DNA from 4 places in the Modestobacter sp. NPDC049651 genome. Region 3 is predicted to be linked to each of the others. Evidence: predicted binding sites of a transcription regulator. Region 3 holds the regulator's gene; each other region holds the start of a gene.
The links. The regulator LexA, encoded in region 3, represses DNA repair genes until DNA is damaged. The targets are predictions, from matches to a motif close to TCGAACANNTGTTCGA.
Positions count from the first base shown of each region.

Region 1: the regulator LexA is predicted to act here: its motif matches at 5,077-5,092, upstream of AB0J00_RS02815 (DUF222 domain-containing protein).
Region 2: the regulator LexA is predicted to act here: its motif matches at 4,118-4,133, upstream of AB0J00_RS09885 (DUF222 domain-containing protein).
Region 4: the regulator LexA is predicted to act here: its motif matches at 4,905-4,920, upstream of AB0J00_RS03825 (DUF222 domain-containing protein).

Region 1 covers NZ_JBFAOG010000001.1:557,018-564,803, reverse strand. The annotation lists gene AB0J00_RS02845 (MerR family transcriptional regulator) at 1-606, opposite strand, end outside; gene AB0J00_RS02840 (alpha/beta-hydrolase family protein) at 590-1,630, opposite strand; gene AB0J00_RS02835 (alpha/beta hydrolase) at 1,627-2,487, opposite strand; gene AB0J00_RS02830 (histidine kinase) at 2,678-3,910, shown strand; gene AB0J00_RS02825 (response regulator transcription factor) at 3,907-4,587, shown strand; gene AB0J00_RS02820 (nuclear transport factor 2 family protein) at 4,621-4,962, shown strand; gene AB0J00_RS02815 (DUF222 domain-containing protein) at 5,110-6,312, shown strand; gene AB0J00_RS02810 (hypothetical protein) at 6,827-7,120, shown strand; gene AB0J00_RS02805 (hypothetical protein) at 7,133-7,408, opposite strand; gene AB0J00_RS02800 (hypothetical protein) at 7,511-7,786, opposite strand, start outside.
Region 2 covers NZ_JBFAOG010000005.1:182,522-190,307, reverse strand. The annotation lists gene AB0J00_RS09910 (RNB domain-containing ribonuclease) at 1-343, opposite strand, end outside; gene AB0J00_RS09905 (hypothetical protein) at 534-731, shown strand; gene AB0J00_RS09900 (DUF6596 domain-containing protein) at 762-1,910, opposite strand; gene AB0J00_RS09895 (YciI family protein) at 1,907-2,314, opposite strand; gene AB0J00_RS09890 (4-hydroxybenzoate 3-monooxygenase) at 2,757-3,941, shown strand; gene AB0J00_RS09885 (DUF222 domain-containing protein) at 4,151-5,353, shown strand; gene AB0J00_RS09880 (HD domain-containing protein) at 5,343-6,800, opposite strand; gene AB0J00_RS09875 (nucleotidyltransferase domain-containing protein) at 6,824-7,690, opposite strand.
Region 3 covers NZ_JBFAOG010000018.1:56,666-64,451, forward strand. The annotation lists gene AB0J00_RS19325 (winged helix-turn-helix domain-containing protein) at 1-97, shown strand, start outside; gene hflX (GTPase HflX) at 63-1,541, shown strand; gene AB0J00_RS19335 (phosphatase PAP2 family protein) at 1,684-2,424, shown strand; gene AB0J00_RS19340 (hypothetical protein) at 2,396-3,496, shown strand; gene lexA (transcriptional repressor LexA) at 3,563-4,267, opposite strand; gene AB0J00_RS19350 (LysM peptidoglycan-binding domain-containing protein) at 4,738-5,289, shown strand; gene nrdR (transcriptional regulator NrdR) at 5,744-6,301, shown strand; gene AB0J00_RS19360 (vitamin B12-dependent ribonucleotide reductase) at 6,417-7,786, shown strand, end outside.
Region 4 covers NZ_JBFAOG010000002.1:93,799-101,584, reverse strand. The annotation lists gene AB0J00_RS03850 (YoaK family protein) at 35-739, opposite strand; gene AB0J00_RS03845 (hypothetical protein) at 732-1,829, opposite strand; gene AB0J00_RS03840 (Gfo/Idh/MocA family oxidoreductase) at 1,826-2,716, opposite strand; gene upp (uracil phosphoribosyltransferase) at 2,719-3,342, opposite strand; gene AB0J00_RS03830 (hypothetical protein) at 3,419-3,664, opposite strand; gene AB0J00_RS03825 (DUF222 domain-containing protein) at 3,685-4,887, opposite strand; gene AB0J00_RS03820 (citrate synthase 2) at 5,085-6,191, opposite strand; gene AB0J00_RS03815 (citrate synthase) at 6,305-7,525, shown strand; gene AB0J00_RS03810 (DUF5701 family protein) at 7,529-7,786, opposite strand, start outside.

The DNA.
Region 1 (7,786 bases), on a different contig from region 3:
GGTGGTCACAGCCAGCTCGGCGGCCGGCAGGTCCGCCGGGCGGACCCGGCCGGCCACCGGCGGGTGCGCGGTCGGCAGGTAGAGCAGCGCGGTTCCGGCGCCGTCGGTGAACAGCGCGTTGTCGTACAGCCCGCCGGGTGGGCCGACGGGCTCCGGGACGGCGGCGTCGAGCTCGGCCATCGCCGCGGCATACCAGGCGATCACGTCGTCGTCCCGCACGGTCGCCTCGACCGCGGCGACCGTCGTGGCCGGCACCCGCCGCAGCTCGACGTCCAGCCCGGTCGGCTGGAGCAGCCGGCGCAGGCTGGTCACCGCGGCCCGGGTGCGGTCGAGCTGCTCCTCCAGCCGGCGCAGGTGGCCGGCGACGAGGTCGGCGCGGGTGCCGGGGTCGGGGGTGGCGAGGATCCGCTGCACGTCGGCGAGCGGCACGTCGAGCTCGCGCAGCCGGTGGATCACCTGCGCGGTCGGGATCTGCTCGGGCGTGTACCGGCGGTAGCCGGTGAACGGGTCGACCGCGGCCGGCGCCAGCAGCCCCGCGTCGTGGTAGCGGCGCAGGGTGCGGACGCTGAGGTGGGTCAGCGAGGAGAACTCACCGATCGACAGCACGCTGCGACTCTGCACCCTCTCCCCGGGGGAGGGTCGAGCCCGGGCCGTCGAGCAGCTGCTGCCAGGCGGGTCCGAGCGTGCGGCCGTAGGAATGACCGCTGCCGGGCGGCCCGTCCAGCGAGGTCACCAGCGCGCCGGTCGTCTGCCAGAAGGTGACCACCGGCAGCCACGGCAGCCCGGCGCGCGGCGTCGCCAGCAGCCCGGGACGCCACCAGGCCACCGGGTCGTCGACGTTGCGCACCTCGACGCAACCGGGCACCGGCGGTCCGCCGGCCGAGCCGGGCAGGCCGGCCAGCAGGCAGCCGTCGACCGGCGTCGTCCGGACGGCGGACGCCGCGGCGACCGCGCCGAGGCTCTCGCCGAACACCAGCAGCCGGGGCCGGGTGGCCGCCGGCAGCGCGGCCAGCTGGGTGCGCACCGCGCGGAGCACCGCGGCCGCGGACCGGTCCGCCCGCTGCGGGCCGCGCAGGTACTCCAGCCAGCTCGGCTGCTCGGCGTACTGCACGGTCACCGTCGCGACGTCGCCGCCGCTGCGCCGCTCCAGCTCGCCGACCGCCCGCCAGTCGACCCACCCCGACCCGGTCGGGACGGCGACCAGCACGGTCGACCGGGCGGTGCCGCCGGCCCGCACCAGCCGGGTCACCGCGGCCCGTGCCCGGTCGGCGTCGGTGCGGCCGGCGGCGAGCGGCACCGTGATGCGCAGCGGGCCCGCGCCCGGCACGCCGGGCACCGCGGACACCGGGCCCACCGCGGGCGGCCCGGCCGTCGCGCTGCCGGGCGCGCCGACCAGGACCAGCAGGACGGCGAGCGGTGCGGCCAGCCGGAGCCGCCGCCGCGCGGGCGACCGCAGCAGGGCGACGAGCCCGCCGACCGCCCGCACCGCGAGCCAGCCGGTCAGCCCGGCGAGCACCGCGGCGGTCAGCCGCACCCAGGTCGGCGGGGTCAGCAGCCACGGGGTGGCCCAGCAGGTGAGCGCCGCGGTCCAGGCGGCGAGGACCGCGATCGGGTGGCGCAGCGGCCTCATCGCGGGCTCCCGGCGCCGGCGTCCCCGGTGACCACGGCGGCGATCGAGCGCAGCGCCGTCGAGCCCGGCGTGAAGTAGCCGGTGTGGCCGGTCGCCTCGCCGGTGGCCAGCCGCCGCGCGCCGAAGCCGGGGGAGACCGGGTCGGTGCCGTGGCCGAGGTCGCCCAGCGCCAGGTGCGGCACGCGGGCGATCCAGTCGCCCCGGGTGCGGGCCACCGAGACCCGGGCGCGGGTGTGCAGGGCGGCGACGTCGGCGGCGCGGGCGCCCGGGCTGCCCAGCAGCACCAGGTCGTCGGCCGGCAGCCGGTCGGCGGCCAGCGCGGCGACGACCGCGCCGTAGCTGTGCCCGACCACCGTCAGGTGCGGCGGTGCGCCGGGGCGGTCCCGCAGCCGAGCGACCTCCTCGACCAGCGCGGGCACCGCCGCGCGGGCGAGCCGGCCGGTGGCGGCGTCGCGGCCCAGCCCCTGCGGCGTCGGGTAGCCCACCCACAGCACCACGGCGGCGTCCGGCCCGGCCTCGGCCTGCAGGGCACGGGCCCAGCCGAGCGGCCGCCGCTCGGGGTGCGCCGGGTCGGCGAGGGTGCCCAGGTCGATGTCCGCCCCGGGCACCAGCACGGCGACCGACGCCGCGGTCGCCGGGTCGCCCACCGCCAGCACGGCGCGGCCCCGGCCGGTGCGCTCGCAGCCGAGCACCCGCAGGTCGTCACCCGTGGTGACCCGGGCGGTCAGCGACGCGGCGCAGGACGCGTCCAGCGGCACCGGGCCGACGGGTGGTGCGGCGGCCGGCTGGGCGGCCAGCACCAGCGCGCTGAGCAGCGAGGACGCCGTGGCCAGCAGGGCCAGCAGAGGGAAGCGCATGCCGATCGACCGTAGGCACGCCGCGGGGCCGGGTCGTCACGCTGCGGAGCCGATCCCGGCGCCACCCCCGGGGTGACGCGAGCCCGCTCGTCGCCCTGCGGGACCGGGCCGGTGCTACCGCGGTAGGGGGTCGGGATGCCCGCGCAGAGGGACGCGCACGGCCGGTCGCCGTCACTACCCTCGGCTCACCATGACGCCTCCCTCGCTGTCCGACCGGCTCCGCGCCGACGGGGCCGCCGTCGCCGCCGTCCTCGGGCACGCCGCGCTCGCCGCCGTCCGCCGGGAAGGGCCGGCCGCGCCGCCGTGGGCGGGCCGCCGCTGGCTCGTCCGGGTGCTGACCCTGCTCACCGGCGCCTTCGCCCTCGAGGTCGCGGCCGCCTCCGCCTCGACCGTCTACGACGGCAACGGCGTGGCGTACTTCTTCTGCCTGCTGCCCGCGGTGGTCGCGCTCGTGCTCGCCCCGCGCCGCCCGCTGGACGCCTGGCTGGTCGTCACCGGCGTCGTCGTGCTGCTGGAGGTCGCCGGCACGCCGATGCAGTGGATCTGGCTGCTCTGGATCCCCGCCCTGCTGCTGGCCGCCGCCGTCGCGCAGGGCCGCACGCTGCTCGGCATCGTCGTGGTCACCGGGGCCGGCTACGGCATCTGCCTCGGCGTGCAGCCGGACGCCGTCCAGGGCGGGTGGCACCTCGGGGCGGCCATCGTGCTGGCCATGGCCGTCGTCCTGGGCGCGGCGCTCGGCGGCCGGCAGCGGGCCCGCGCGGCGCTGCGCGGCGAGCAGGAACGGGCGTCCGACGCGCTCGCCCGGCAGGGCGCGCTGGCCGAGCGGGCCCGGATCGCCCGGGAGATGCACGACGTCGTCGCCCACCACATGTCGCTGATCGCGGTGCGCTGCGAGACCGCGCCGTACCGGCTGGCCGAGCTGCCGCCCGCGGTGCGCGGGGAGTTCGCCGAGGTGGCCTCGGCCGCGCGGCAGTCGCTGGCCGAGATGCAGGGCCTGCTCGGGGTGCTGCGCTCCGACGACGGCGCCGAGCGCGCGCCGCAGCCCGGGCTGGCCGACGTCGAGCAGCTGCTGCGCTCGGCCCGGGCGGCCGGCGCCGAGCTGCAGTGGGAGCTGATCGTCCCGGTGGTGCCCGAGGCGGTCGGGCTGTCGGCGTACCGGATCGTGCAGCAGGCGGTCGCGAACGCCGGCCAGCACGCCCCGGGCGCATGGGTGCGGGTGCGCGTCGAGTCCGTCGACGGCGTGCTGCGGATCGAGGTGGTCAACGGCCCCGGGACGACGACCGCCGCCGCGCCGGGCAGCGGCACCGGGCTCACCGGCATGCGCGAGCGGGCCGCCGTCCACGGCGGGGAGCTGACCGCCGGCCCGACCCCGGACGGCGGGTTCCAGCTCACCGCGGAGCTGCCGATCGGGGTGCTGGCGTGATCGGGGTGCTGGTCGTCGACGACCAGTCGATGGTGCGCGAGGGCTTCGCCGCGCTGCTCGGCGCCCAGCCGGACATCGAGGTGCTCGGCACCGCCGGCGACGGCGCGGAGGCGCTCGCCCTGGCCGGTTCGCTCACCGGTGCCGGGCGGCCGCCGGACGTCGTCCTGATGGACGTGCGGATGCCCCGGCTCGACGGCATCGAGGCCACCCGCGAGCTGCTCGGCCGCAGCCCCGCACCGAAGGTGCTGGTGCTGACCACGTTCGACCTCGACGACCACATCTACGCGGCGCTGCAGGCCGGCGCGAGCGGGTTCCTGCTCAAGCACGCGCCGGCGGCGGAGCTGCTGCACGCGGTGCGGGTCGTTGCGGCCGGCGACGCGCTGCTCGCACCGGAGATCACCCGGCGGCTCATCTCGCACTTCCTCCAGACCGGCCCGTCGCGGCCGGCCGACGACGACCGCCCGGCCGTGCTCGCGGCGCTCACCCCGCGGGAGACCGAGGTGCTGCGGCTGGTCGCCCGCGGGCTGTCGAACCGGGAGATCGCCGACGAGCTGTTCGTCGTCGAGCAGACCGCGAAGACGCACGTGTCGCGGGTGTTCGCCAAGCTCGGGCTGCGCGACCGGGCCCAGGCGGTGGTGCTCGCGTACGAGACGGGCCTGGTGCGGCCGGGGGCTTGACCCTCCCCCTGGGGGAGGTCCGACGGTCGGTGCATGACCGAGAACCTCGTCGCCCCGCCGGCCGTCGTCGGCGACTTCCTGACCGCCTCCACCGCCCGCGACGTCGACCGGGCGCTGGCCGCGTTGACCCCGGACGCCGTCGTCGTCGACGACGGTTCCACCCACCGCGGCACCGACGAGATCGCCGACTGGCTGCGCCGGGCGGCGTCGGAGTACCGGTACTCGTCGACGCTCACCGGCGTCGAGCGGGTGGACGACGAGCACTGGGTGACCACCCACCACCTGGAGGGCGACTTCCCCGGCGGCGTGGTCGACCTGCGCTACCGCTTCACCCTCTCCGGCGACCGCGTCGCGGAGGTGGTCATCGCGCCGTGAGCCCTGGCGTGCGACCGCCCTTCCCGGTTGGTGGCGACAAACCGGGAAGGGGTGGTCGATTGGCCGGTTGACCTGGGGATTCGCCTGGTCTGGGTGGTCGTCATCGGGTAGACTCCGTACACACGTTCGAAGCGGTCGGGAGGTGTCGTGAGCGGATTGCAGTCGGCTCTCGACGAGCTCGCGGCCGAGGACGTCGAGAGCATGGCGGACGCCGAGACGCTGGATTCGGTGGCGGGGCTGATCGCAGCCCGCAACCGGCTGGATGCGCAGATCACCCGCCGGGTGAGGCACGGTCAGCTCATCCAGTCCGCGGAGCGTGATGGCTTGAAGTCGATGCGGTCGTGGTTGATCGGACACCAGCGCCTGTCGGCGTGGGACGCATCGAGGCTGATGCGGGCCGGCCGCACGCTGCCGCACTTCCCGTTGGTCGCGGTCGGGTTCGCGGACGGGTCGATCACTGCCGCGCAGGTGGATGTGATCGCCGATGCGGTGGGTCCAAGGGAGATCGCGGCCGCTGCGGAGCAGGGGATCGACCTGGCCGCGTTCGACGAGGACTGGGCGCGGGTGGCGCGGGAGTCGTCCTATGACGCGCTGAAGGTCGCGGTGCAGGCGTTCCAGGCCGCGCTCGATCCCGATGGCCCGGAGCCGGACCCGACCGAGCTGCGCAGCCTGAGGATCGTCAAGCACGCCGACGGGTCGACCACCGGCCGCTGGGACCTGGACGCCGTCGCGAGCGAGAAGGTGCAGGCGGCGATCGAGTCGCAGGTCCAGGCCGACCGGCCGAAGGGTGACACCCGGACCCGCGCGCAGCAGAACGCGGATGCGTTCGTGCAGATCGCCGACAACCAGCTCGCCGCGGGCAACCTGCCGGTCCTGCGGAGCGAGAAGCCGCACGTCGTCCTCCAGATCAAGCTCGAGGATCTCATCGATCCCGCGACCGGCGCGCAGACCGCGAGCATGGGGTTGGGGGCGCAGATCTCCGCGGCGAGAGCTCGCTGGCTGGCCTGCGACGCGGTGGTATCCCGCGTGATCATGGGCCCGGACGGTGTTCCGCTGGACTACGGCCGCAAGCACCGCATCGTCCCGGCCAGCCTGAGACGGGCGGTGGTGGCGCGGGACAAGACGTGCGTGTTCGCCGGCTGCGGGGCACCGCACTGGTGGGCCGACGTCCACCACCTGGTGCACTGGATCAACGGCGGCGAGACCTCACTCAAGAACTCAGCGTTGTTGTGCGAACGGCACCACACGAAGGTGCACCACGGGTTCCGGGTCGAGCGAGATCCCGGCGGGCGATGGCGCACCTACCGCCCCGACGGCACCGAGATCCTCATCGGACCCCTCATCAGCTGACGCGCGTACACCGGCGCCTTCGCGCCGGCCGCGGTTGCCATGTGCAGTGTCCCAGGCGCGCCCCGAGCGAGGCGGCACGCTGCGCTGGAGCGGTGCCGCGCCGATAGCTTGAGCTCGTGACCACGGAGGTCGTTCGTCTCGGGGCTTCGTGCGACCTGGTGTCCGAGGAGCCTGCCACCCACGAGCGGTCGTTCTGCGTCGGCGAGTTCGCCGTCCTCTCGGACGGCCGTCGGATCGAGATCCACGCTTCCGGTCGACAGGGAGGCGATCCTGGCGCGTCTGGCGCGCGCGCAGCAGGACCAGCTGGTCGTCACCGTCCGACGCTGGATACCGGAGGCCGATCGACTGGAGGGTTTCGTGGTCGGCGTCGGCGAGAAGTGGGTAGCGCTCCAGCGTCTGTCCGACCGAATCGTGTTCGACGGCTGGCACCTGATCCGTGTGAAGGACATCCAAGCTGTCTCCACGATCCCGACCCTGATTGCTTCGAGATCAGAGCGCTGAAGGTCCGAGCACTGTGGCCGCCTTCTCACCGGAACTGGACCTGGCTGATGTCGCCAGCGTCGTCGGGTCGGCGTCAGCTGTGACAGCCATGGTGTCAGTGTTCGACGAGTTCGCGCGGCCGGACGTGTGCTGGATCGGCACGGTCTCCATGGACGAGTCCACGCTCCGCTTGCTCGAGGTCAACACGCGGGGAGGTTGGGCGCGCAAGCCGCGCACCTTCGACGCAACCGACGTCACCCGTATCGACTTCGGCGGTGGCTACGAGGAGGCGCTTCGCCTCGTTGCTGGTGCCCCACCAGCCGGGTAGGCCTTCAGGGGCTCAGGACGGCTGCCGCTGGCCGCCATCGGGTGGCGGGTCGATGGCGGCTTGCAGGAGAAGATCTCGCGCGTGCGTGAGGGCGTCGTCCTGGCGCTCGCTCCCAGTCATCAGCTCCGCTGCAGCCTGCATGGCGCGTGGACCGACGTTGGTGGCGCGAAGGCGGATCACGGCGTCCTCGTCGTTGAACCCCCGGCCGATGAGCCAGTGGGCCAGTACGGCGATCGAGGTCACGGGGTGCCGCTCGAAGTCCAGGTCGTCGACCGACCCGGAACGCATCGACGTCTCATCGTGATCGCGCTGCACCCACCGGAACTCAGGACCCACTTCGTGACAGGCGGTGTCCCGAGGGTCGGGCAGACCGTGTTCCCGGAGGCGGCTTCAGGGACGCCTGTCGTCTTCCGAACGCTGCCAGGGCCAGCGGAGTCGCCGCCCACGGTGGGGCGGTCGGCTGAACAGCGGTTCGTCATCCGGGAGGTCGGCCACCCGTAGGCCGACGTCGGCCAGCTCCGCTCCGTACTGGACCCGGTCGAACCGCAACGGCGCACACAGCGAGTCGATGGGCTCAGGGCCGCTGATGTTCCCCTGGTCCCACCGGAAGTCCGACCACGTCACCTCGGTCGCGCCCACGTGCAGCGCGGCAGTGACGGCACCGCA
Region 2 (7,786 bases), on a different contig from region 3:
GCGTCCGCCCGTCCGGGCAGTAGACGGTCTGGCCGCGGCGGCGGGCCTCGGCGTCGATCGCGCTGCCCAGCGGCACGTAGGCGCCGACGTCGGCGATCGCGTAGGACACCTGGTAGCCGCCTGCGGTGCGCGCCAGGTGGACGGCCTGGTCCAGGTCGCGGGCGCCGGGTGGGTCGATCGTCACCAGGGGCAGGTCGGTCCGGTCCAGCTCGGGGAGCGGCGGGTCGGCGGCGACCCGGTCGGCCTCGGCGAGCACCTCCGGCGGGAACTCCTCCGGAACGCCCGCCTCCGCCCGGATCGCGGCGAAGTCGAGCGGTCCGGACACCGTCAGCACGCGAGCCACGCCGCCACCCTGGCACGACGCAGGGGGGACCGCCGGTCGGTCCGGCCCGGCCGGGCGGCTGCCGGGACGCCGTCGACACCGGCACCAGCACCGGCACCGGCACCGGCATCGGCCGCCGGACCGCTGACGCGAGCACCGCTGCGCGTGCAGTCTGGTCCGGTCCGCGCTGGCCCCCGAGATCGGAGCCGTCATGAGCTACCTGTCCGAGCAGCAGGTCACCCGCCGGCACGTCGAGGAGCTGCTGCCGCTGTTGCGCCTCACGCCGGCGCAGGAGCGGCAGCTGCTCGCGCTGCCGTTCCCGGTGCCGTTCGAGGAGGCCGCCCTGGCCTTCCAGAGGGTCGGCATCGACGTGGACCTCCTCACCGACCGCATGGGCGGCAACCCCTGATCGTGCGGGCCCCGGGCCTGGCCCGGTGCCTCAGCGGCAGTTGAGCCGGGCGGCCTGCCGGGTGAGGTGGTCGCGCTCGGCGGTGTTGGGTGCCTGGGCGGCCGCCGCGACGTAGAGCCGCGCGGCCGCGGCCAGGTCGCCGTCCTTCTCCCGCAGGTGCGCCTCGACCGCCGTGCGGCGGGGGACCGACGCGTCCACCTCCGCCAGCGCCGCCAGGCCGGCCCGCGCACCGTCGGCCTCGCCGACGGCGACCGCGCGGTTGAGCCGCACCACGGGGCTGCCGGTCAGCCGCAGCAGCTCGTCGTACCACTCGACGATCTGCACCCAGTCGGTCTCCGCGGCGGTCCGGGCGTCGGCGTGCAGCGCCGCGATCGCCGCCTGCGCCTGGAACTCGCCCAGCCGGTCGCGTGACAGCGCGCGCTGCAGGACGTCGACGCCCTCGCTGATCAGAGCGGTGTCCCACCGGGCGCGGTCCTGCTCGGCGAGCGGCACCAGGCTGCCGTCGTCCGCCGTCCGTGCCGCGCGGCGGGCGGAGTGCAGCAGCATCAGCGCCAGCAGCCCGGCCACCTCCGGGTGGTCGACGGCCGCCGCGAGCTGCCGGGTCAGCCGTACCGCCTCGGCCGCCAGGTCGACGTCGCCGGAGTACCCCTCGTTGAAGACCAGGTACAGCACCCGCAGCACGGTCGCGACGTCGCCGGGGGAGTCGAACCGGACGCCGGCGAGGGTGCGCTTGGCCCGGCTGATCCGCTGCGCCATCGTCGCCTCGGGCACCAGGTGGGCGGCCGCGATCTGCCGGGTGGTCAGCCCGCCGACCGCCCGCAGCGTGAGCGCCACCGCCGACGCCGGCGTCAACGACGGGTGCGCGCACAGGAAGTACAGGTGCAGTGTGTCGTCGGCCGACGGCGCCGGCCCGGGCGGCGGCTCCTCGTCGACCACCTCCTCGCGCCGGCGGCGGGCGGCGTCGGACCGGGTCGCGTCCAGGAACCGGCGCCACGCCACGGTCACCAGCCAGCCCTTCGGGTCCCTCGGCGGATCGGCCGGCCAGCTGCGCAGCGCCTCGACCAGGGCGTCCTGGACGGCGTCCTCGGCCGCCGCGAAGTCGGCTCCGCGGCGGACGAGGACGCCGAGCACCCCGGGCACGAGGCTGCGCACCAGGACGTCGTCCACGGGAGAGCTCACTCCGTGACGGTGGGCGGGGCGCCCATGACCTGCCGCAGCTCCAGCCACTCGCGGATCGGCCGACCGTCGGGTCCGGGCGCCGCGGACAGCTCGCCGGCCAGCTCGATCGCGCGCTCCTGGCTGTCGACGTCGACCAGCATCCAGCCGGCGATGAGGTCCTTGGTCTCGGCGAACGGACCGTCGGTGACCGGCGGCCGGCCCTCCCCGTCGAACCGGACCCACAGGCCGTCGGGGGAGAGCCCCTCGGCGCCCACGAACTCGCCGGTCCCGGTCAGCTTCGCGGCGAAGTCCTGCATGTACCGGATGTGCGCCGACACCTCCTCCGGCGTCCACTGGTCCATCGGCGCGCAGTCCAGCGACTTCTCCGTGCTGCGGTAGTGCTTGAGCATCAGGTACTTGGCCATCGTGTCGTCTCCTCGGTGGGGTGCGGCCCATCGTGGCCGCGGACACCCCAGGGACGGAACCGGCTCGCGGTTCTCGACATCGCCGGCCCGGGCCGGGCGTTCCGCCGTCCGGAATGCCGCTCGCGGCTCCCCGTCCCGGCCTCGATGATCAACGGCATGCCCGCCCGCCACGACGCAGGAGCCCGCCACATCGCGGGCCCCGTCATGGCGTGCCGGCCGGCCGCGGTACCGGTACCCGGGGCGTACGGCGCTGCCGTACGCCCGGTGGCGTCCCGCCGCTGAGTCCCCGGGTCCGCTGACGGACCCGGAGCGGAGCCCTCTCGCGGCTCCCGAGGAGCAGTGCTCCTCCCTCCCGTGCGGACCCAGGTCCGCCGTTCCCTCCCCATCGCCGGCGCGCCTGCGCCCGCGGTGCCGTCGGCACGTCCTCCCGAGGAGATCAGTCATGCGTACCCAGGTCGCGATCATCGGCGCCGGCCCCGCCGGCCTCATGCTGTCCCACCTGCTCCACCTGCGCGGCATCGACTCCGTCGTGCTCGACCTGCGCACCCGCCAGGAGATCGAGGCGACGATCAAGGCCGGCGTGCTCGAGCAGCCGACGGTCGACCTGCTCCGGCAGACCGGCCTGGGGGAACGGCTGGCCCGGGAGGGGGCGCCGCACGACCGGATCAACTTCGCGTTCGGCGGCGCGCTGCGCCAGATCGACATGGCCGAGCTCACTGGTGGCCGCACGGTGACCGTCTACGCGCAGCACGAGGTGCTCAAGGACCTCATCGCCCGACGGCTCGCCGACGGCGGGGACCTGCGCCTCGGCATCACCGGCACCACGGTCGAGGACGTCGAGAGCGACCGGCCCGTGGTCGGGTTCACCGAGGCCGGGCGCCGGGTGCGGCTGGAGTGCGACGTCGTCGTCGGCTGCGACGGCTCGCGGACGACCACCCGCTGGTGCATCCCCGAGGGCAGCGTGCGGGCCGACTACTTCCGGCAGTACCCGTTCGCCTGGTTCGGCATCCTGGCGGAGGCGCCCGCGGCGGCCGAGGGGCTGGTCTACGCGCGGTCCGAGCGCGGGTTCGCGCTCATCTCCACCCGGTCGCCGAGCGTGCAGCGGCTCTACTTCCAGTGCGACCCCACGACGTCGGTCGACGACTGGCCCGACGACCGGATCTGGGAGGAGCTGCAGGCCCGGGTCACCGAGGCGGGCATCGAGGTGCCCACCGGGCGGATCTTCCAGAAGGACGTCCTGCAGTTCCGCAGCTTCGTCTGCGAGCCGATGCAGCACGGGCGGCTGTTCCTGGCCGGGGACGCCGCGCACACCGTGCCGCCCACCGGCGCGAAGGGCCTCAACCTCGCCATGGCCGACGTCTACGTCCTCGACCGGGCGCTGGGCGCCTTCCTCATCGACCGCGACCCCCGCCTGGTCGAGTCGTACACGGCCACCGCGCTCGGGCGGGTGTGGCGGGCCCAGCACTTCTCCTGGTGGATGACCTCGATGCTGCACCGGTTCTCCGACGTCCCGGACTTCGACCTCCGCCGGCAGGCGGCCGAGCTGGAGATGGTCGTCAGCTCGCCCGCCGCGGCCCGCATGCTGGCGGAGAACTACGCAGGGCTACCGCTGGAGACGGCGTGCTGAGCCGTGGCGGCGGTTCGTCGAGTGGGCAGTTGTGGTCGCCCGTGGCGGCGCGTCTGCCCGTGTCGCCGACGGCAACTGCCCACTCGACGCTGTCTGCACGGTTTCCGCCACCACCCACTGATCGGCCTGTTGACCTGGGGATTCACCTGGTCGGGGTGGTCGTCGTCCGGTAGACTTCGCACACACGTTCGAAGCGGTCGGGAGGTGTCGTGAGCGGATTGCAGTCGGCGCTCGACGAGCTCGCGGCCGAGGACGTCGAGGCATTGACCGACGCGCAGTCCCTGGACTCGGTGGGGGAGTTGATCGCGGCGCGGAACCGGTTGGACGCGCAGATCGCCCGCCGGGTGCGCCACGCCGAGTGCATCCAGGCGCCGGAGCGGGATGGGCTGACGTCGATGCGGTCGTGGCTGGTCGGGCACCAGCGGGTGTGGGCGAACGACGCGTCGAAGGTGGTGCGGGCCGGGCGCACGCTGCCGTCCTTCCCGCTGGTCGCAGCGGGCTTTGCGGCGGGTGAGATCACGGCGGCGCAGGTGGACGTGATCGCCGAGGCGGTCGGCCCGAAGGAGATCGCCGCTGCCGCGGCGCAGGGCATCGACCTGGCCGCCTTCGACGAAGACTGGGCGCGGGTGGCTCGGGAGTCCTCCCATGACGCGCTGAAGGTCGCGGTGCAGGCGTTCGAGGCTGCGTTGGACCCGGACGGGCCGGAGCCTGATCCGACCGAGGCGCGGTCGTTGCGGATCGTCAAGCACGCCGATGGCAGCACGACCGGCCGGTGGGACCTGGACGCGGTGGCCAGCGAGAAGGTGCAGGCTGCGATCGAGTCGCAGGTGCAGGCCGACCGCCCGAAGGGTGACACCCGCACCCGCGTGCAGCAGCAGGCCGATGCGCTGGTGCAGATCGCCGACAACCAGCTCGCGTCGGGTCAGTTGCCGGTGCTGCGTGGGGAGAAGCCGCACGTCGTCGTCCAGGTGCAGTTGGAGGACCTGATCGATTCGTCGACCGGCGCCCAGACGGCGACCATGGGTTTCGGGGCGCAGGTCTCGGCAGCCCGGGCCCGCTGGCTGGCCTGCGATGCGGTGGTCTCCCGGGTGGTGATGGGCCCGGACGGCACCCCGTTGGACTACGGGCGCAAGCACCGGATCGTCCCGGCGGGCTTGCGGAGAGCCGTCGTCGCCCGGGACAAGAACTGCGTGTTCGCCGGCTGCGGGGCACCGCACTGGTGGGCCGATGTCCACCACCTCGTGCACTGGATCAACGGCGGCGAGACGTCACTGGCCAACAGCGCACTGTTGTGCGAACGGCACCACACCAAGGTCCACCACGGCTTCCGGGTCGAGCGAGATCCCGGCGGCCGATGGCACACCTACCGCCCCGACGACACCGAGATCCTCATCGGACCGCTCATCCAGTAGGTGCGCCGCCGGGCAGTGCCCGGTCGGTGGGCCCTTGCGCGAGCCATGCGTCCAGCCGCCCGTCGGCGGCAGCCATGGCCAGCCACTCCACCGCGCCGGCGTGGTCGGTGAAGGCACCGTCGTCCTGGGCGTCCAGAGCCGCGGTCATCACCGGCGCGTACTGCGGTCCGGGGGAGTGGCCGAGCGCCATGAGGTCCGTCCCGCGCAGCAGCAGCTTCCCGGGGCGCTCCGCGACCCCGACCTCCTCGGCCACCTCGGCCCAGCCGATCGTCGGGTTCGGCCCGGACCCCGCGCCCCGGCCGGCGTGGTCGCCGCCGCACACCAGCGACCACTCGCCGATCGTCGCTGGCGCCAGCCGCCGGGCGAGCCGGCGCACGACCGCGGCCCGCGGCCGCCCCTCGACCCCGGTGGCCACCATGTGCTCCCGCACGATCGGCGTGATGCGGGCGATCAGGCCCGGTGGCGCACCGATCCCGGACAGGAACTCCTCCGCCGGCGACACCCCGGCCCCGGCGTGCCCGTACGAGGTGATCCGCCCGTCCGCTCGCACCTGCGTGTGGGAGGCCTTGCCGACGTCGTGCACCAGTGCCCCGAGGACGACGACGGTGCGGTCGTCGCCGGTCATCCCTGCTGCGTCGGCGAGCCGGGCGGCGGCGTCGGCCGCCAGCCCGCTGTGGGTCAGGACGTCACCCTCGGGGTGCCAGCGCGGGTCCTGGGGAACGCCGGCCAGCCGCGCCAGCTGGGGGAAGTGGCCCAGCCACCCGGCGTCGTCCAGCGCGGCGAGCGCAGCGCCGACGTGCACCCCCTTCTCGCCGATCTTCCGCCACTCGCCCCACACCCGTTCGGTCGGGAGCTCGCGATACGCCGGCGCCAGCGACCGGCACAGCGCGGCGGTCTCCGGGGCGAACCGGAAGCCGAAGCGGGCCGCGAACTGCGCGCCGCGCAGCACCCGCAGCGGGTCCTCGGCGAACGCCGCGGTGGTGTGCCGCAGCACGCCGGCGCGCAGGTCGGCCAGCCCGCCGGAGAAGTCGAGGACCTCCTCCGCCACCGGGTCGTACATCAGCGCGTTGAGCGTGAAGTCGCGCCGCCCGGCCGCCACCCGCGGCGGCGTGGCCGGGTCGGCGACGACGGTGAAGCCGGTGTGCCCCGGCCCGCTCTTCACCTCGGTCCGCGGCAGGGAGACGTCGAAGTCCTCCCCGCCGCGACGCAGCTTGAGCACGGCGAACGCCCGGCCGACCTCGTCGACCTGACCGACCGCCGACAGCGACTCGACGAGCGGGTCGAGGGCGAGGCCGAAGACCTCGACGTCGACGTCCTTCGGCCGCCGTCCCGGGTGCAGGAGTGCGTCACGGACGCTCCCGCCGACCAGGTACGGCCGGCCACCGGCCGCCCGGACGGCGTCGAGCAGGGCGCGGGCCGTCGCGCTCAGGTCGACCAGCCCGGGCACGCGCTGCCGCACCGGGGCGCCGGTCACTCCGATGCCGCCCAGAACCGGGTGTACGACCGGTGCAGCCAGCCGTCGATCCAAGCCCGGTCCGGCTCCGGCGGCAGCGGCTCGGTGGCGGCCAGCGCCGTGAGCTGCACGTCCAGGTCGTCGTACCAGGCCAGGACGTCCGCCAGCGACCACAGCCCCTGCCGCACCTCCCGCAGCGCGGTCAGGTGCGGCTCGGGCACCGGCAGGGTGATCCGCCCGGTGGTCAGGTACTCGATGCCCTGCAGGCCCAGCCGCAGCGCGTGCATCGCGTACTTGCAGTCGTAGCCGAACTCCGCCACCAGCTCGGGGCGGTTGGTGCGCCCGCGCTCCCCGGAGATGCCCGACCGCTGCTTGGCCATGTAGCCGCGGAACCGCTGGGCGGCGTGCATCGAGGCGAACGCGGCCGCGCCGTCGCGCAGCTCCCGGCCGGCGTCGGTGACCGTCACGACCTCCGACTCCGGGACGAACAGCGGGAGCAGCACCGTCGGGTTGCCGGACGCTGCCAGCTGCGCGAACTTCCGGGCCGAGTAGACGATCACATCCAGGTCGCCGGCACCGCTGCGGTTGGCCAGGCCGCCGTCCCGCTGCCACGCGGTGTGGTACTCCCACTGCTCGAACGGCACGGTCGCGCCGCTCGCCCCGGCTGGGTTGGGTACCCGCGCGATGCCCGTGACGCACGCCGGCGGCTCCAGGCAGACGCCCATCTCGTCCCGGTCGTCGGTGCCGTTCACCGCGGTGCCGTGCACGCCGGACCCGACCTGCACGCGCAGGACCGTGCCGGCCTCGGCGATGGCCCGCGCCTGCCGCGAGGAGTGCGGGTGCGCCTCCACGTAGTCCGCGGTGGGCAGGTCGGTGGTGCTCATGTCCGGGACTCCCCAGCCAGGCGGGCACGGAGCTGCCCGGTCGTCGGGCCAGGGTGCCTGGTCGACGCTCTGCCGGCCAGCGACTTCCCGCAGGCG
Region 3 (7,786 bases):
CGACACAGTCGATGACGACAACTCACTCGCCCCGCACCCAGGGGCATGTCACGCTGGACCCGATGACCACCGCACAGAACCGGGCCGTTCTGGCTGACGCGCAGGCGCGCGCCGACAAGGCCGCAGCCTCCCGGCCCGCCCCCGCCGGGCAGTTCGACGAGGTCGACGACACGACCGGCTCCTACCTGCTGGAGGAGCGCGGGTCGCTCCGCCGCGTCGCCGGGCTGTCCACCGAGCTCGCCGACATCACCGAGGTCGAGTACCGCCAGCTGCGCCTGGAGCGCGTCGTGCTGGTCGGGGTCTGGACCGAGGGGACGGCGGCCGACGCGCAGCGCTCGCTCGCCGAGCTCGCCGCCCTGGCCGAGACGGCCGGGTCGACCGTGCTCGAGGCGCTCGTGCAGCGCCGCGACAAGCCCGACGCCGCGACGTACGTCGGATCCGGCAAGGCCGCCGAGATCCGCGACATCGTCGCCGCGACGGGCGCCGACACCGCGATCTTCGACGGTGAGCTGACCCCCGGCCAGCTCAACCAGTTGGAGAAGATCCTCAAGGTCAAGGTGGTCGACCGGACCGCGCTGATCCTCGACATCTTCGCCCAGCACGCCACCAGCCGGGAGGGCAAGGCGCAGGTCGAGCTCGCCCAGATGCAGTACATGATCCCGCGGCTGCGCGGCTGGGGTGAGTCGATGAGCCGGCAGGCCGGTGGTCGTGTCGCCGGCGGTGGCGGCATCGGCACCCGTGGTCCCGGTGAGACCAAGATCGAGACCGACCGGCGGCGGATCCGCGCGCGGATGAGCAAGCTGCGCAAGGAGATCGCCGGCATGGCGACCGCCCGGGCCACCCAGCGCTCGGGCCGCGACCGCAACGCCGTCCCGAGCGTGGCGATCGCCGGCTACACCAACGCCGGCAAGTCCAGCCTGCTCAACCGGCTCACCGACGCCGGCGTGCTGGTGCAGGACGCGCTGTTCGCCACCCTGGACCCGACGGTCCGCCGGGCGCGGACGACGGAGGGCCGCGAGTACACGATGACCGACACGGTCGGCTTCGTCCGGCACCTGCCGCACCAGCTGGTCGACGCGTTCCGGTCGACGCTGGAGGAGGTCGCCGCGGCGGACCTGCTGCTGCACGTGGTCGACGGCTCCGACCCCGACCCGCTGGGCCAGATCGACGCGGTGCACACCGTGCTCGGTGAGATCGACGCCAGCGCGGTGCCCGAGCTCATCGTCGTCAACAAGGTCGACGCGATGAGCGAGGAGGACGTGCTCGCGCTGCGCCAGGCGCTGCCCGGCGCGGCCTGGGTCTCGGCCCGCACCGGCGAGGGGATCGAGGCGCTGCGCGACGTCGTCGCCGCCCGGCTGCCGCACCCGCACGTCGACGTCGAGGTGCTCGTGCCCTACGACCGGGGCGACCTGGTCGCCCGGGTGCACCGGGACGGCGAGGTGCTCGACGAGCAGCACGAGGCCGCCGGCACCCGGCTGGTCGCGCGGGTCGACGCCGGCCTGGCCGCCGCGTTGACCTCGTTCACCGTGCCGGTCGCCTGACCGCGACCTGCCTGCGCCCGGAGGGGCGGCGACCACCCGGTCGCCGCCCCTCCGGCGTGTTCGGCACCTGTTCGGCCTCCGTTCGGGTGCCCCCGCCGCCGGCAGGGTCACGGGCAGGTCACGGTCCCGGTACCGTTCCCCTGTGACCAGCGGCGCGGTGCGGCGGGCGGTGGAGCCCGCCGGGGAGGTGCCGGCGTCCCGCCCGCACCCGGTGATCGGGGTCGGGCGGCCGCCGTGGTGGTTGCTCGTCCTCGCGGCCCTCGTCACCGCGGGCGTGACCCTGGACCTGCTGGGCCGGGGCCGGCTGGAGCGGATGGACCTGCGGGTCTCCGAGATCGTCGACGACTGGGGCCTGCGGCACTCGGCGGTCTATCCCGTGTTCTGGGTGTTCACCCAGGCCGGTGGCCGCGGCTTCATCCTCGCGGTGCTCGCCGGGCTGGTCGGCTGGCTGGCCTGGCGCCGCCGGACGCTGCTGCCGCTGGTGCGGGTCGTGGTCGCACTGGCCCTCCTCACCGCCGTGGTCTACGCGTTCAAGTGGGGGATGGGCCGCACCGCGCCCCGCTACCCGGGCTCGTTCTTCCACCTGGGCGGCGAGAGCTACCCCTCCGGGCACGTGGCCAACGCGGTGCTCATGTGGGGCGTCGCGCGCTGGCAGGCGGTGCAGTTCGAGCTGCCCGGCCGGGTGCAGCGGATCGCCTGGGTGCTCAGCGTGGTCGGACCGGCGGTCGCGGGCGTGGCGATGGTGGTGCTCGACTTCCACTGGGTCACCGACGCCGTGGTGGGGGCCGCCGTCGGCATCCTGCTGCTGGGCGTGGTGCATGCACTGGACGACGTGCTGCTGTCACGCTGGGTACGTGCGCGCGCAGGCCGCCCTCCCGAGTGACCCTGCCGGCCGGCGTCCGCGCGCCGTCCGGCGGCTGCGTCCTGCCGTCCTGCTGAGCGCGCCGCTGGCGCTCGCCGGTGCCGTGCTGCCGCTGGGGCCTGCCGCTGCGGAGAGCGCCGCCGCCTACGGCGCCCCGACCACCCGGTGCGAGATCACCGACGACCGGCTGGCCGAGCTGTCCGGTCTGGCCGGTGCCGGCAGTGCCCTGCTCGCCATGGACGACGGCGGCGACCGGGTCGAGGTGTACGTGCTCGACGAGCGGTGCCAGGTGGCCGAGGTGAGGACCGGCGAGGTGGACCCCTACGACCCCGAGGACATGGCGCTCGCCGCCGACGGCACGGTGTGGATCGAGGACGCCGGGGACAACCGGGCACAGCGCGCGACGGTCGCCATGATCGCGCTGCACCCCGACGGCACGACCGCGGTCACCCGGATGACCTACCCCGACGGTCCGCACGACGCCGAGGCCCTGCTGCTCGCTCCTGACGGCACGCCGTACCTGGTGACCAAGGAGGTGCTCGGCGCCAGCTCGGTCTACCGGCCCGACGCCCCGCTCACCGACGGCGCCACCGTGCCGATGAGCAAGGTCGCCGACCTCGGGTTCACCCTCACCGGCACGCCCGGCGGCCCGGTGGGCCGCGCCGGACAGCTGCTGGTGACCGGCGGCGCGGTCTCCGCCGACGGGGCGCTCATCGCGCTGCGCACGTACACCGACGCCTACGTCTGGCCGCTGGAGGGCTCGGACGTCGCCGGCGCACTGCAGGGCACCCCGACCCGGGTGGCGCTGCCGGACTCGCCGCAGGGTGAGGCGATCACCTTCGGGGAGAACAACCGCGACCTGGTGGTCTCCAGCGAGGGGCTGCCGGCCGCGGTGACCGTGCTGCCGGCGCAGGCGCCGATCGCCCCGCCGGCGGGGCAGTCGGCGGCGGCGAAGGGCGCGGCCGCGGAGAGCCCGTCCTCGGACCCGGCCCCGTGGGTGCCGGCCGCGGTCATCGCCGCGGTGCTCGCCGCGGTGGTGGTCTGGGCGGGGAGCCGCCTCCGTCGCCGGAGGACGGCCGCTCCGGAGCCCTGACCCTCGCGGGTCTCCGCTCCGGGGCCCGCGCCGAACGGGCGCGGGCCCCCGCGACGGGATCCGTCGTCAGACGCGGCGGAGGACGGTGACGACCCGGCCGAGCACGGTCGCGTCGTCACCGGGGATCGGCTCGTAGGCCGGGTTGTGCGGCATGAGCCAGACGTGGCCGTCGCGCCGCTTGTAGGTCTTCACGGTGGCCTCGCCGTCGATCATCGCCGCGACGATCTCGCCGTTCTCCGCGGTGGGCTGCTGCCGCACCACGACCCAGTCGCCGTCGCAGATCGCCGCCTCGACCATCGAGTCCCCGGTGACCTTGAGCATGAACAGCGTGCCCTCGCCGACCAGCTCTCGGGGGAGCGGGAAGACGTCCTCGACCGCCTGCTCGGCGAGCACCGGCCCGCCGGCGGCGATCCGCCCGACCAGCGGCACGTAGGTGGGCGCGGGGGCCTGCGCCTCGTCGACCCCGGAGGTCGGGCTGCCGGCGGCGAGCGCCGTGGGGGACGCCTCGGCGGCACCGGAACCGTCACCGGGCATCCGGACGTCGAGCGCCCGGGGGCGGTTGGGGTCGCGACGCAGCCAGCCCTTGCGCTGCAGCACCGACAGCTGGTGGGCGACCGAGGAGGCCGAGGACAGGCCGACGGCCTCGCCGATCTCCCGGACCGAGGGCGGGTAGCCCCGGCGCTCGATCGAGTCGCGGATGACCTCGAGCACCCGGCGCTGCCGCTGGGTGAGCCCGTCGCCGGCCTCGCCGCGGTCGGGGAACTCGCGCACCGCAGCGCCCGCGGTGGTGGCTTCGCCCTCAGGCTGGGACGCCGCGCGTCGGCGTGAGGTGCCGCCTGGGGTCCGGCTGTCGACGGCCATGTCTCCTCCTCGCCGGTTGCGGGCCCCCGCAACCACGTGTCCCCGGGCCCGTCGGCCGGCCCCGGGTCCTGCTCGCCGCTCCGGTCGCCGCCCGTGCCACGGCCTGACGGGAGCGGAGCCCGACGCGAGCGGCCGCGGGCGGGGGCGCCCGGGTGTCGAGGTCACGGTAGCGGTCCCGGCCCGATCGTTCAAACACACGTTCGAAGACGTTGCCGTGTCGGGGGTGTTTTTGTCGGCGGCCTGCGGTAGACATCGCACAGACGTTCGATTCGAACAGGCGTTCGACTTCCGGGTCGGTTCGGTCCGCTGACCGGCCGGTCGGAGGGGCGTCCTGAGACGAGCAGGAACCCGGCACCCAGCCGAGACGAGGAGTACGTGCGATGGCCACCGTGCAGCACCGCGTGCAGCAGACCGCGACGAGCCCGGCCGACGGCCGCACCCTCCGGCCGTCGGTGGTCGGGCGCCCCGGGGCGGGTGCCGGCCGCGGTCCGCAGCCGGTGGGCCCGGCCGGTCGCCGCGGCGCCGCCCGTCCGGGCCGGCGTCGCGTCGGCGCCGACGCGGTGCCGGGCGGGCGTGCGGTCCGCGGGGGGCGCCGCCCGGTCGTCGCCGGCGCGCCGGGGGAGTGGGCCGTCGGTGCGCCCGCGCCGCTGCGGCTGACCCGGCGGGGTCGGCGCGTGCTCGGCACGTTGCTGGTCGTCATCGGCCTGGCGATCGCCGCCGTGGCCGCGGGCATGCTGCTGGGCGAGGGCGACGGCGGGCTCCGCCTGGCCGGCTCCGCCACCGTCGTCGTGGAGCCGGGCGACACGTTGTGGTCGATCGCCGGCGACGTCGCCCCGCACGAGGAGCGCCGCTCGGTGGTCGACGCGATCGCCGGCCTCAACCACCTGACCGGCGGTCAGGTGCAGGCCGGTCAGGTCCTCCGCCTGCCCTGACCCCGGTCGCTCGACCACCGGGCGTGCCACCACCGCCCGGGAACCCCACCCGCCGCTCCGGTCCGCCCCCTGCGGTCGGCGTCGCGTGCTCGCCTGTCGTTCTCCGAGTGCGTGTGCGAGTCCTGCCGAGCGGGGCCCTGACGGCTCGTCAGCACCTGCCTGTTGCGGCGCGACGGGTGGGGCCGGTGGGGGCCCGCGGGTCGGTCGTGCACCAGTGGAACAGGACACGCCGCGTCGGGCTTGCACCCTCTATGGGGGTTCGCTTACGGTTCCACCACAACATCTAGTGCTTACACGGCTGTAAGACATCCACACCCGCTCCACACGTTCTCCCCGCCGCATCCACCGGATGTCCCCGGGGCAGTCCACAGGAGCGGTCCGCCGGCCCACCGTCGTCCGCCCTCCCCGGGGTCCTCGGCAGGCGGGCGCGACACCCTGACGAGAGGAGCTCGGCGTGCGCTGCCCCTTCTGCCACAACCCGGACAGCCGCGTCGTCGACTCCCGGGAGATCGACGACGGCGCCACCACACGCCGGCGCCGGTCGTGCCCCGGCTGCGGCCGCCGGTTCACCACGGTCGAGGAGGCCGTGCTCGCCGTCGTCAAGCGCAGCGGGGTGACCGAGCCGTTCAACCGCTCCAAGGTGGTGGCCGGCGTGCGCCGCGCCTGCCAGGGCCGGCCGGTCGAGGAGGACCAGCTCCAGCAGCTGGCCCAGCAGGTCGAGGACGCCATCCGGGCCAGCGGCGCCGCCGAGGTGCCCGCCCACGAGGTCGGGCTGGCGATCCTGCGGCCGCTGCGCGAGCTCGACGAGGTCGCCTACCTGCGCTTCGCGAGCGTCTACCGCGCCTTCGACTCCATCGAGGACTTCGAGAAGGAGATCAGCGAGCTGCGGGCCCGGCACCTCACCGCCGGCACCCCGCCGCTGCCGGGCATGCAGCCCGACGTGCCGGCCCCGCGCCGGCGGGGAGGGGGGCGGAACCCGTCCGCCTCCGGAGGCAGCGCCGCCTCCCCCTGATCCGCAGCACCAGCACGCCAGCACCGCAGAACTGTCAGCACCACCCGCTACACCAGTCAGGCACACCCACCGCGGCGCTTCCCCCGCTGCAGCCCACGAGGGAGATCCACCACTCATGACCGAGACCGAAGACCGTCTCACCGCCACCCGTGCGCGTCGCGGCGGCAAGGCGCCTGCCCGGGGGAAGGGCCTGAAGGTCAAGCGCGTCTTCACGACCGCCGGGGTGCACCCGTACGACGAGGTCGTCTGGGAGCGCCGCGACGTCGTCATGACCAACTGGCGGGACGGCTCGATCAACTTCGAGCAGCGCGGTGTGGAGTTCCCCGCCGAGTGGAGCATCAACGCCACCAACATCGTCACCACGAAGTACTTCCGTGGCGCGGTCGGCACCCCGCAGCGCGAGACCAGCCTGCGGCAGCTCATCGACCGGGTGGTGCTCACCTACGGCGAGGCCGGGCGCGAGAACGGCTACTTCGCCTCCGAGGGCGACGCCGAGGTGTTCGAGCAGGAGCTGACCTGGATGCTGCTGCACCAGTACTTCAGCTTCAACTCGCCCGTCTGGTTCAACGTCGGCACCGCGTCGCCGCAGCAGGTCAGCGCCTGCTTCATCCTCGCCGTCGACGACTCGATGGACTCGATCCTGAACTGGTACCGCGAAGAGGGCCTGATCTTCAAGGGCGGCTCGGGCGCCGGCCTGAACCTCTCCCGCATCCGCTCCTCCAAGGAGCTGCTCCGCGGCTCCGGTGGCACCGCCTCCGGCCCGGTCTCCTTCATGCGCGGTGCCGACGCCTCCGCCGGGACCATCAAGTCCGGTGGCGCCACCCGCCGCGCGGCCAAGATGGTCGTCCTCGACATCGACCACCCGGACATCGAGGAGTTCATCGAGACCAAGGCGCGCGAGGAGAACAAGATCCGCGCGCTGCGCGACGCCGGGTTCGACATGGACCTGGGCGGCAAGGACATCACCAGCGTCCAGTACCAGAACGCCAACAACTCGGTCCGCGTGAACGACGAGTTCATGCGCGCGGTCGAGGAGGGCACCGAGTTCGGCCTGCGCGCCCGCCTCGACGGCTCGGTGATCGAGACCGTCGACGCCCGTGAGCTGTTCCGCAAGGTCACCCAGGCCGCCTGGGAGTGCGCCGACCCGGGCATCCAGTACGACGACACGATCAACGACTGGCACACGAACCCCGAGACCGGGCGGATCAACGCGTCCAACCCTTGCTCGGAGTACATGAGCCTGGACAACAGCTCGTGCAACCTGGCGTCGCTGAACCTCATGAAGTTCCTCAAGGACGACGGCCGGTTCGACGCCAAGAACTTCGTGAAGGCCGTCGAGCTGGTCATCACCGCGATGGACATCTCGATCTGCTTCGCCGACTTCCCGACCGACCCGATCGGCGACACCACCCGCGCCTACCGGCAGCTGGGCATCGGCTACGCCAACCTCGGCGCCCTGCTGATGGCCACCGGCCACGCCTACGA
Region 4 (7,786 bases), on a different contig from region 3:
CGTGACCGCCATCACCCGGACGGGTGGGGGCAGGTCAGCGGGCCCGTAGCTCCAGGCGTCGTGCGCCCAGGTGCCCGCCGACCGCGGTGCCCAGCACGAGCAGGGCGGCGAGGCCGAGCCCCGCGCCCAGGTGCACCTTGAGCAGGGCCGCGCCGGCGAGCGCGCCGAGGGCGATGAGCGTGATCGCGCCCGCCCGGCGCCGCCAGGCGGTGCCGCCGCTGGCCGCGCCGAGCCGCGACTCCGCGGCCAGCGCGGTCATCGTCGACGTGACCACGACCGTGGTCACGTCCTTGACCGCGAGCGTGCGGGCGACCGCGGCCTGCAGGCCCATCACCGCGGCCAGCGAGCAGGTGGCGGCCAGCAGCCACCGCGGGCCCGGGTCGGCCGGGGAGGCGGGCGGCACGTCGAGCGCGAGCAGCGTGGCCGCGCACCCGGCGATGACGAGGCCGACGACCGCCAGCAGCACGGTGGCGCGCGTCGTCCACGCCGCGGGCTGGCCGCGCAGCGCGCGGCCGCCGGCGGCCGCGCCGACCAGGAACGCGGCGAACGCCAGCGCCGGCCCGAGCACCGGCAGCTGGTCCGCGCCGGCGACGGCCATGCCCAGGACGACGACGTTGCCGGTCATGTTGCCGACGAACACCCGGTCCAGGCCGAGGTAGCCGACCGCGTCGACGACCCCGGTGGAGAAGGTGAGCGCCAGCATCGGCCAGATCAGCCAGGCGGTGCGCTGCTCAGGCATCGGTGACCAGCCTCTCGTGGTGGCGGACCGCGAAGAGCACCAGCAGGTGCACGAGTGCGATGCCGCCGGCGGCGAACTGCTCGGTGTAGAAGAAGAGCGCGTCGACCAGGACGAGCGCGATCAGCAGCGCCGTCCGGGCCAGCGCGTCGCCCCGTTCGAGGCGCCCGCGGCCGAGCTGGACGGCGGCCACCGCCAGCAGCACGCCCACGACGGCGTCGAGGCCGATGCGCAGGAAGGTCAGCGTGGTGCCCAGCCCGTCCTGGACGTCGACCCGGACGTAGTCGTCGACCGCGTCGGCCAGGTCGGTGGCCCCGTCGGCCCGGTCGACGGCGATCAGGCCGGCCAGCGCCAGGTCGGCGAGGGTCGCGAGCGCCAGCAGCCCGAGGACGACGACCAGCACCCGGCGCAGCCGCGGTTCGGTGGTCGCGCGCCGGACGGCGTCGCCGGCCCGCCGCAGCCGCCGCCGGACCGGACCGGGCTGCTCGACGGCGGCGTCCAGCACGCCGGCCCGGGTGAGGTCGAGGAGCTCGTGGGCGAGCCGGGCGAGGTCGTCCTGGTCCGAGCCGGCCGCGCGCTCCAGCCGGTGCTCGAGGCGCCGCCGGTCGTGCGGGGAGAGGTCGCGGTCGACGGCGCCGCCGAGCAGCTCGAGCGCGGCGAGCAGCTGCGAGGCGGGCGCGGGGTCGCGGCGGCGGCGCAGCCGGAGGAAGAGGGCCAGCGCGGCGACGAGCACCAGGTAGGCGATGGGGGCCGCGGCGGCGAAGAAGTAGTCGTTGTCGACGGTGATGAACTTGCCGACCTCGTCGACGAACAGGCCCGCGCCGACCCCGGTGACCAGCGCGGCCCAGGGCAGCACGGCCCGGTTGACGAGGGTCAGCGCCAGCACCGCGCCGACCAGCAGGAGCAGCCCACCCCACAGCGCGTGGGCGATGTGCAGGGTGTCGCCGCCGACGGTCGGGTAGCCGGTGAGCGACAGGTAGGCGCGGGTGACCGCGATCGAGCCCGCCAGCCCGACGAGCAGCAGGAGCGCGTGCCGGTCGGCGTCGGCGCGCCGCGCCAGGTGCAGACCCCGGCGGGTGCCGCCGGTGGTCATGCGCCGACGGCCTCCCGGCAGCCGGTCCGCAGCGCGCGCTGGGCGGTCTCGAGCACCCGGACGACGTCCCGCCCGAACCCGACGTCGCAGGGGTGCACGCCGCCGGCGACCGCGGCCTGGGTCAGCTCCGTGACCGCGGTGCGGTGCGCCTCGACGGCGGTGCCGGACTCCGGCAGCAGCACCAGCCGGCCGGCGTCGCCGTGCACCCAGACGTCGATACCGGCGGACAGCTTGGCCGCGGTCGAGGAGAGGACCACCGAGCTCAGCCGGTCGCCCTCGTGGCGGAGCACCAGGTGCACCTCGTCGCCGGTGCCGCGGCCGGCCTGCACCTCCGTCACCGGGCCGAGCGCGGGCACCAGCACCGACAGCGCGTGCGGGCCGACGTCCCAGAGGGCGCCGTGCTCGTGCCGCCAGGGCGAGGCGTCGAAGGGGGTGCCGGCGAGCGAGCCGAGCCAGGTGACCGACCCGCCCGCGAGGGTCGTGCGGCCGGCCTGCTCCAGCCAGGTGGAGGTCGCCGTCCGGAAGCGGTTGGTGAAGAAGACGACCGACGCGACGCCGGCGGCCTCGACCGCGGCGACCACCCGGTCGGCGGCCTCGGTCGACAGCGCGACCGGCTTCTCCAGCAGGAGGTGCTTGCCGGCGGCGGCGATCCGCTCGGCCAGCGGGGCCTGGACGTCCGGGGGCAGCGAGAAGCTGACCGCGTCGACGTCGGGGAGCAGCGCGTCGAGGTCGTCGGTGCCGGGGACGTCGAACTCGGCGCCGGCCGCCTTCGCCTTGGCGAGGTCGCGGCCCCAGACGGCGACGAGCTCGGCGTCCGGGTGGTCGGCGAGGGAGGTGGCATGGACGGTGCGCGCCCAGTGGCTGGTGCCCAGGACGGCGAACCGCACGCTCAGACCTTCCCGAACTGGCGGTCCCCGGCGTCCCCGAGGCCCGGGACGATGTAGGCGTGCTCGTTGAGCCGCTCGTCGACGCTGGCGGTGAACACCCGCAGCGGGAGGCCGCTCTCCTCGAGGCGCTTGATGCCCTCGGGGGCGGCGAGCGCGCAGAGCACGGTGATCGAGGTGGCACCGCGGTCGGTGAGCAGCGTGCAGCAGTGCACCAGGGAGCCGCCGGTGGCGAGCATCGGGTCGAGCACGAAGACCTCGCGGTCGACCAGGGACGCCGGCAGCGAGGCCATGTAGGCCTCCGGCTGGAAGGTGACCTCGTTGCGGGCCAGGCCGACGAAGCCCATCTGCGACTCGGGCAGCAGGCTGTGCGCGGTGTCGGCCATGCCGAGGCCGGCGCGCAGCACCGGCACGATCAGCGGCGGGGCGGCCAACCGGTAGCCGGTGGTCTCGACGACCGGGGTGGTGATGGGCTCCTCGGCCAGCTCGAGGTCACGGGTGGCCTCGTAGACCAGGAACTCGGTCAGGTCGTGCAGGGCCGCCCGGAAGGTGGCGTTGTCGCTGCGCTCGTCGCGCATCCGGGACAGGCGGGCACGGGCGAGCGGGTGGTCGACGACGGTCAGCTGCACGGCTGACACGGTAACGGCCCCGCTGGTCAGCCGTGCCGCCGCGGCTGCCGCCAGCCCCCGGAACGGCGGCGCCTGCTCACCACTCGATCTGCGCCGGGTCGTCCCAACCCACCGTGGGCCCGTTGCCGGAGACGATCTCGTGCCACGCCCCGTCGTCACCCCGCTGGAAGTACGTGAAGTCGTCGTAGCCGGGCCCGAGGCGCACGACCACCTCTGCACGGTCGTCGACGACCGTCACCGACTCGATCCGCGCACCAGCCGCCGGCGACCACTCGGCCAGCGCGAGCCGCTCGAGCTCCGACCGGTCGCGGGCGTCCGTCATGGCGCCCAGCATCGCAGCGCTCAGGTGACCAGGGGTCCGATGAGGATCTCGGTGCCGTCGGGCCGGAACGTCCGCCATCGCCCGTCCGGTTGTCGCTCGACCCGGAACCCGTGGTGGACCTTGGTGTGGTGCCGCTCGCACAACAGTGCCGAGTTCTCGAGGCTGGTCTCACCGCCGTTGATCCAGTGCACCAGGTGGTGCACATCGGCCCACCAGTGCGGTGCCCCGCAGCCGGCGAACACGCAGTTCTTGTCCCGGGCGACGACGGCTCTCCGCAAGCCCGCCGGGACGATCCGGTGCTTTCGCCCGTAGTCCAGCGGCATCCCGTCCGGACCCATCACCACCCGGGAGACCACCGCGTCGCAGGCCAGCCAGCGGGCCCGAGCTGCCGAGATCTGCGCCCCGAAACCCATGGTCGCGGTCTGGGAGCCGGTGGCCGGGTCGACGAGGTCCTCCAGCTTGATCTGCAGCACCACGTGCGGCTTCTCGCTCCGCAGGACCGGCAGCTGCCCACTGGCGAGCTGGTTGTCCGCGATCTGCACCAACGCGTCCGCCTGCTGCTGCGCCCGATTACGGGTGTCGCCCTTGGGCCGGTCGGCCTGCACCTGCGACTCCAGCGCGGCCTGCACCTTCTCGCTGGCCACCGCGTCCAGGTCCCACCTGCCGGTCGTGCTGCCATCGGCGTGCTTGACGATCCGCAGGCTCCGACAGTCGGCCGGATCGGGCTCGGGACCATCGGGGTCCAGCGCGGCCTCGAATGCCTGCACCGCGATCTTCAACGCCTCGTGGGACGACTCGCGCGCCACCCGCGCCCAGTCCTCGTCGAAGGCGGACAGGTCGATGCCCTGCGCCGCAGCGGCGGCGATCTCCTTCGGTCCCACCGCGTCGGCGATCACGTCCACCTGCGCCGCGCTGATCGAACCCTCGGCGAACCCGGCCGCCACCAGCGGGAAGGACGGCAGCGTCCGACCGGCCCGGGTCAGCTTTGACGCGTCGTTCGCCGACACCCGCTGGTGCCCGACCAGCCACGACCGCATCGACGTCAGCCCATCGAGTTCAGGCGCCTGCGTGGTCTCCGCGTGCCGCGCGGTGCGGGTCAGCTCGGCCGCGACCATGTTCCCCGCCGCCACGAGCAGGGCCGTCCGGTCCAGGGCCTCCCCGTCGGTCAGCTCGTGCAGGTCCTGCTCCGAGAGGTCGCGCAGCAACGCCAGCAGTGCGTGCACGACACCTCCCGGTCTCTTCGAACGTGTGTACGAAGTATACCGGAGAACGATCACCCGGACCAGACGAATCCCCAGCTCAACCGGCCAGTCCGTGGTCGTTGGCGGAGAACCGCACGGGCAGGGTCGAGTGGGCAGTTGCGGTCGGCGACACGGGCGGACGCGCCGCGCCGGGCGACCACGACTGCCCACTCGGCACGTCACCGGACGGCGACCGACGACCAGCCCTCGACGTCCTCCGGACGGCGGGGCGCGGGCCCCACGTAGGCCGCCGCCGGCCGGATGATCCGCCCCTGCCGCTTCTGCTCCAGCACGTGCGCCGACCACCCCGCCGTCCGGGCGCAGGTGAACATGGCCGGCATCATCGCGACCGGCACCTCCGCGAGGTCGAGGACGACGGCCGCCCAGAACTCGACGTTCGTCTCGATCGCGCGGTCGGGCCGCCGCGACCGGAGCTCGGCGAGGGCGGCCTGCTCGAGCTCCGCGGCCACCTCGAACCGCACGGCGCCGAGCTCCTGGCAGGTGCGGCGGAGCACCCGGGCGCGGGGGTCCTCGGCGCGGTAGACGCGGTGGCCGAAGCCCATCAGCCGCTCCCCGGCGTCCAGCACCCGGCGCACCGTGCCGGCGGCGTCCCCGGTCCGCTCGACCTCCTCGATCATCGGCAGCACCCGGGCCGGCGCCCCGCCGTGCAGCGGCCCGGACATCGCGCCCACGGCCCCGGAGAGCGCGGCGGCGGCGTCCGCACCGGTGGAGGCGATCACCCGGGCGGTGAACGTCGAGGCGTTGAGCCCGTGCTCGGCGGCCGACGTCCAGTAGGCGTCGAGCGCGGCGACGTGCCGGGGGTCCGGCTCGCCGCGCCAGCGGCGCAGGAACCGCTCGACGACGGTCGCCCCCTCGTCGACGACCCGCTCGGGCACCGCCGGCAGCTCCGCGCCGCGCGCCGACCGGGCGACGAACGACAGCGCGGTCACCGAGGCGCGGGCCAGGTCGTCCCGCGCCCGCTCGTCGGTGGAGTCGAACAGCGGCGGCATCCCCCAGCGCGGGGCGAGCGTCGCCAGCGCGGCCTGCACGTCGGCGCGGACGTCGCCGGTCCGCACCGGGACGACGACCGGCTCGGCCGGCGGCAGCCCGGCACCGAACCGGCCGTCGACGAGCAGCCCCCACACGTCGCCGAAGGTCACCCGGCCGACCAGGTCCTCGACGTCGACCCCGCGGTAGCGCAGCGCCCCACCCGCGCGGTCGGGCTCGGCGATCTCGGTCTCGGCGGCGACGACGCCCTCCAGGCCGGGGCGGAACTCGGTGCTCATGTGGTCCTCCTGTGCTCGCGCGACCGGGGCGGTCGCGCCCTGCGCGGGACCCTCGTCAGCGCCCGGACGGCGGGCAACGTTGACCGGGTCAATGCATCCGGCAGGCTCGGGGCGTGACGGCGACCCCTCGACGGCTGACCACCCTGCAGGTGGCCGAGCGGCTGGGCGTCGACCGGACGACCGTCTACGCCTACGTCTCCCGCGGTCTCCTGCACTCGGTGCGCGAGGGCCGCACGAGCACGTTCGACCCGGACGAGGTCGACCGGCTGCGCACCCAGGGCCTGCTCGCGCGGCGGCCCACCTCGTCGACGGCCGTCGTCCGGACGGCGATCACCGGCATCGGCCAGGACTGGCTCGCCTACCGCGGCGTCGACGTCACCGGGCTGCTCGACCCGCCGCACGTCGAGGCGACCGCCACCTGGCTGTGGGAGTCCGTCTGGGACCCCACCGAGCGGCTGACCGGTGACCCCGGCGCCCTGCAGGCAGCCCGGCGCGCGGTGGCCGCGCTGCCCCGGACGTCCGGGGTGCACGCCCGGGCGGTGACCGCGGTCCTCGCCGCGGGCGCGGCGCTCGAGGGCGGCGACGGCGACCGGCACGAGCGGGCGCTGGCGATGGGCCCCACGCTCGTGCGGGCCGTCGCGCTCGCCGCCGCGGCCCCGGACGCCGAGGTCGACGGGGACGCCGCCCAGCCGGTGGCCCTGCTGCTCGGGCGGACGCTGTGCGGTGCCGACCCGGGGCCGGACGTCACGGCCGCCCTCGCGGCCGCGCTGGTGCTGCTGGCCGACCACGACCTCGCCGCCAGCACGCTGGCCGTGCGGGTGGCCGCATCGACCGGCGCCGGCCCCGAGCTGGCGGTGGCCGCGGGGCTCGGCGCCCTGGCGGGCCCGCTGCACGGCAGCTCCGGTCGGGCCGCCCTCGCGCTGCTGGACGCCCCGGACCCGGCGCAGGCGCTCGCCGCCGCGGCGGCGCGCGGCCACGTGCCCGGCTTCGGCCACCTGCTCTACCGCCGCGACCCGCGCGCCGTCCTGCTGCTGCGGCAGGTCGAGGCGACCGGCGGCAGCCCGCCCACCCTCGCGGCCACCCGCCGGCTGACCGCGACCGCGGACCGGCTGGGCCTGCCCGGCGCCAACGTCGACCTCGCGCTGGCCGCCCTCACCCGCGCCTTCGCGCTCCCGGACCGGACGCCCGCCGCCGTGCACGCCGTCGCCCGCACGGCCGGCTGGATCGCCCACTACCTGGAGGAGGTCGACGAGCGCGGCCTGCGCTTCCGCCCGCGGTCGGTCTACGAGGGCCCGCCCCGCGGCCGCCTCCTGCCCGGGCGGACGCCGCGCTGACGCTCAGCCGGGCAGGCCCTCCCGGGCGGCCGCGGAGGCCATGCCCAGCCAGGTGTGCCGGTTCCCTGCCCAGCACCAGCCCACCTTGGCCGCGTTCCGCCGCGCGGCGCCGTCCCGGCCGGTGCCGTTGCTGATCCACACCGCGGGCGTGCGCGCGTCGAGCGCACCGCTGGGCCGGCGGGCCCGCGAGCCGATCGTCATGAAGCAGTGGTTGCGCGCCAGCGCCTCCGGCCGGTGCAGCAGCCACTGCACGCCCTCCCC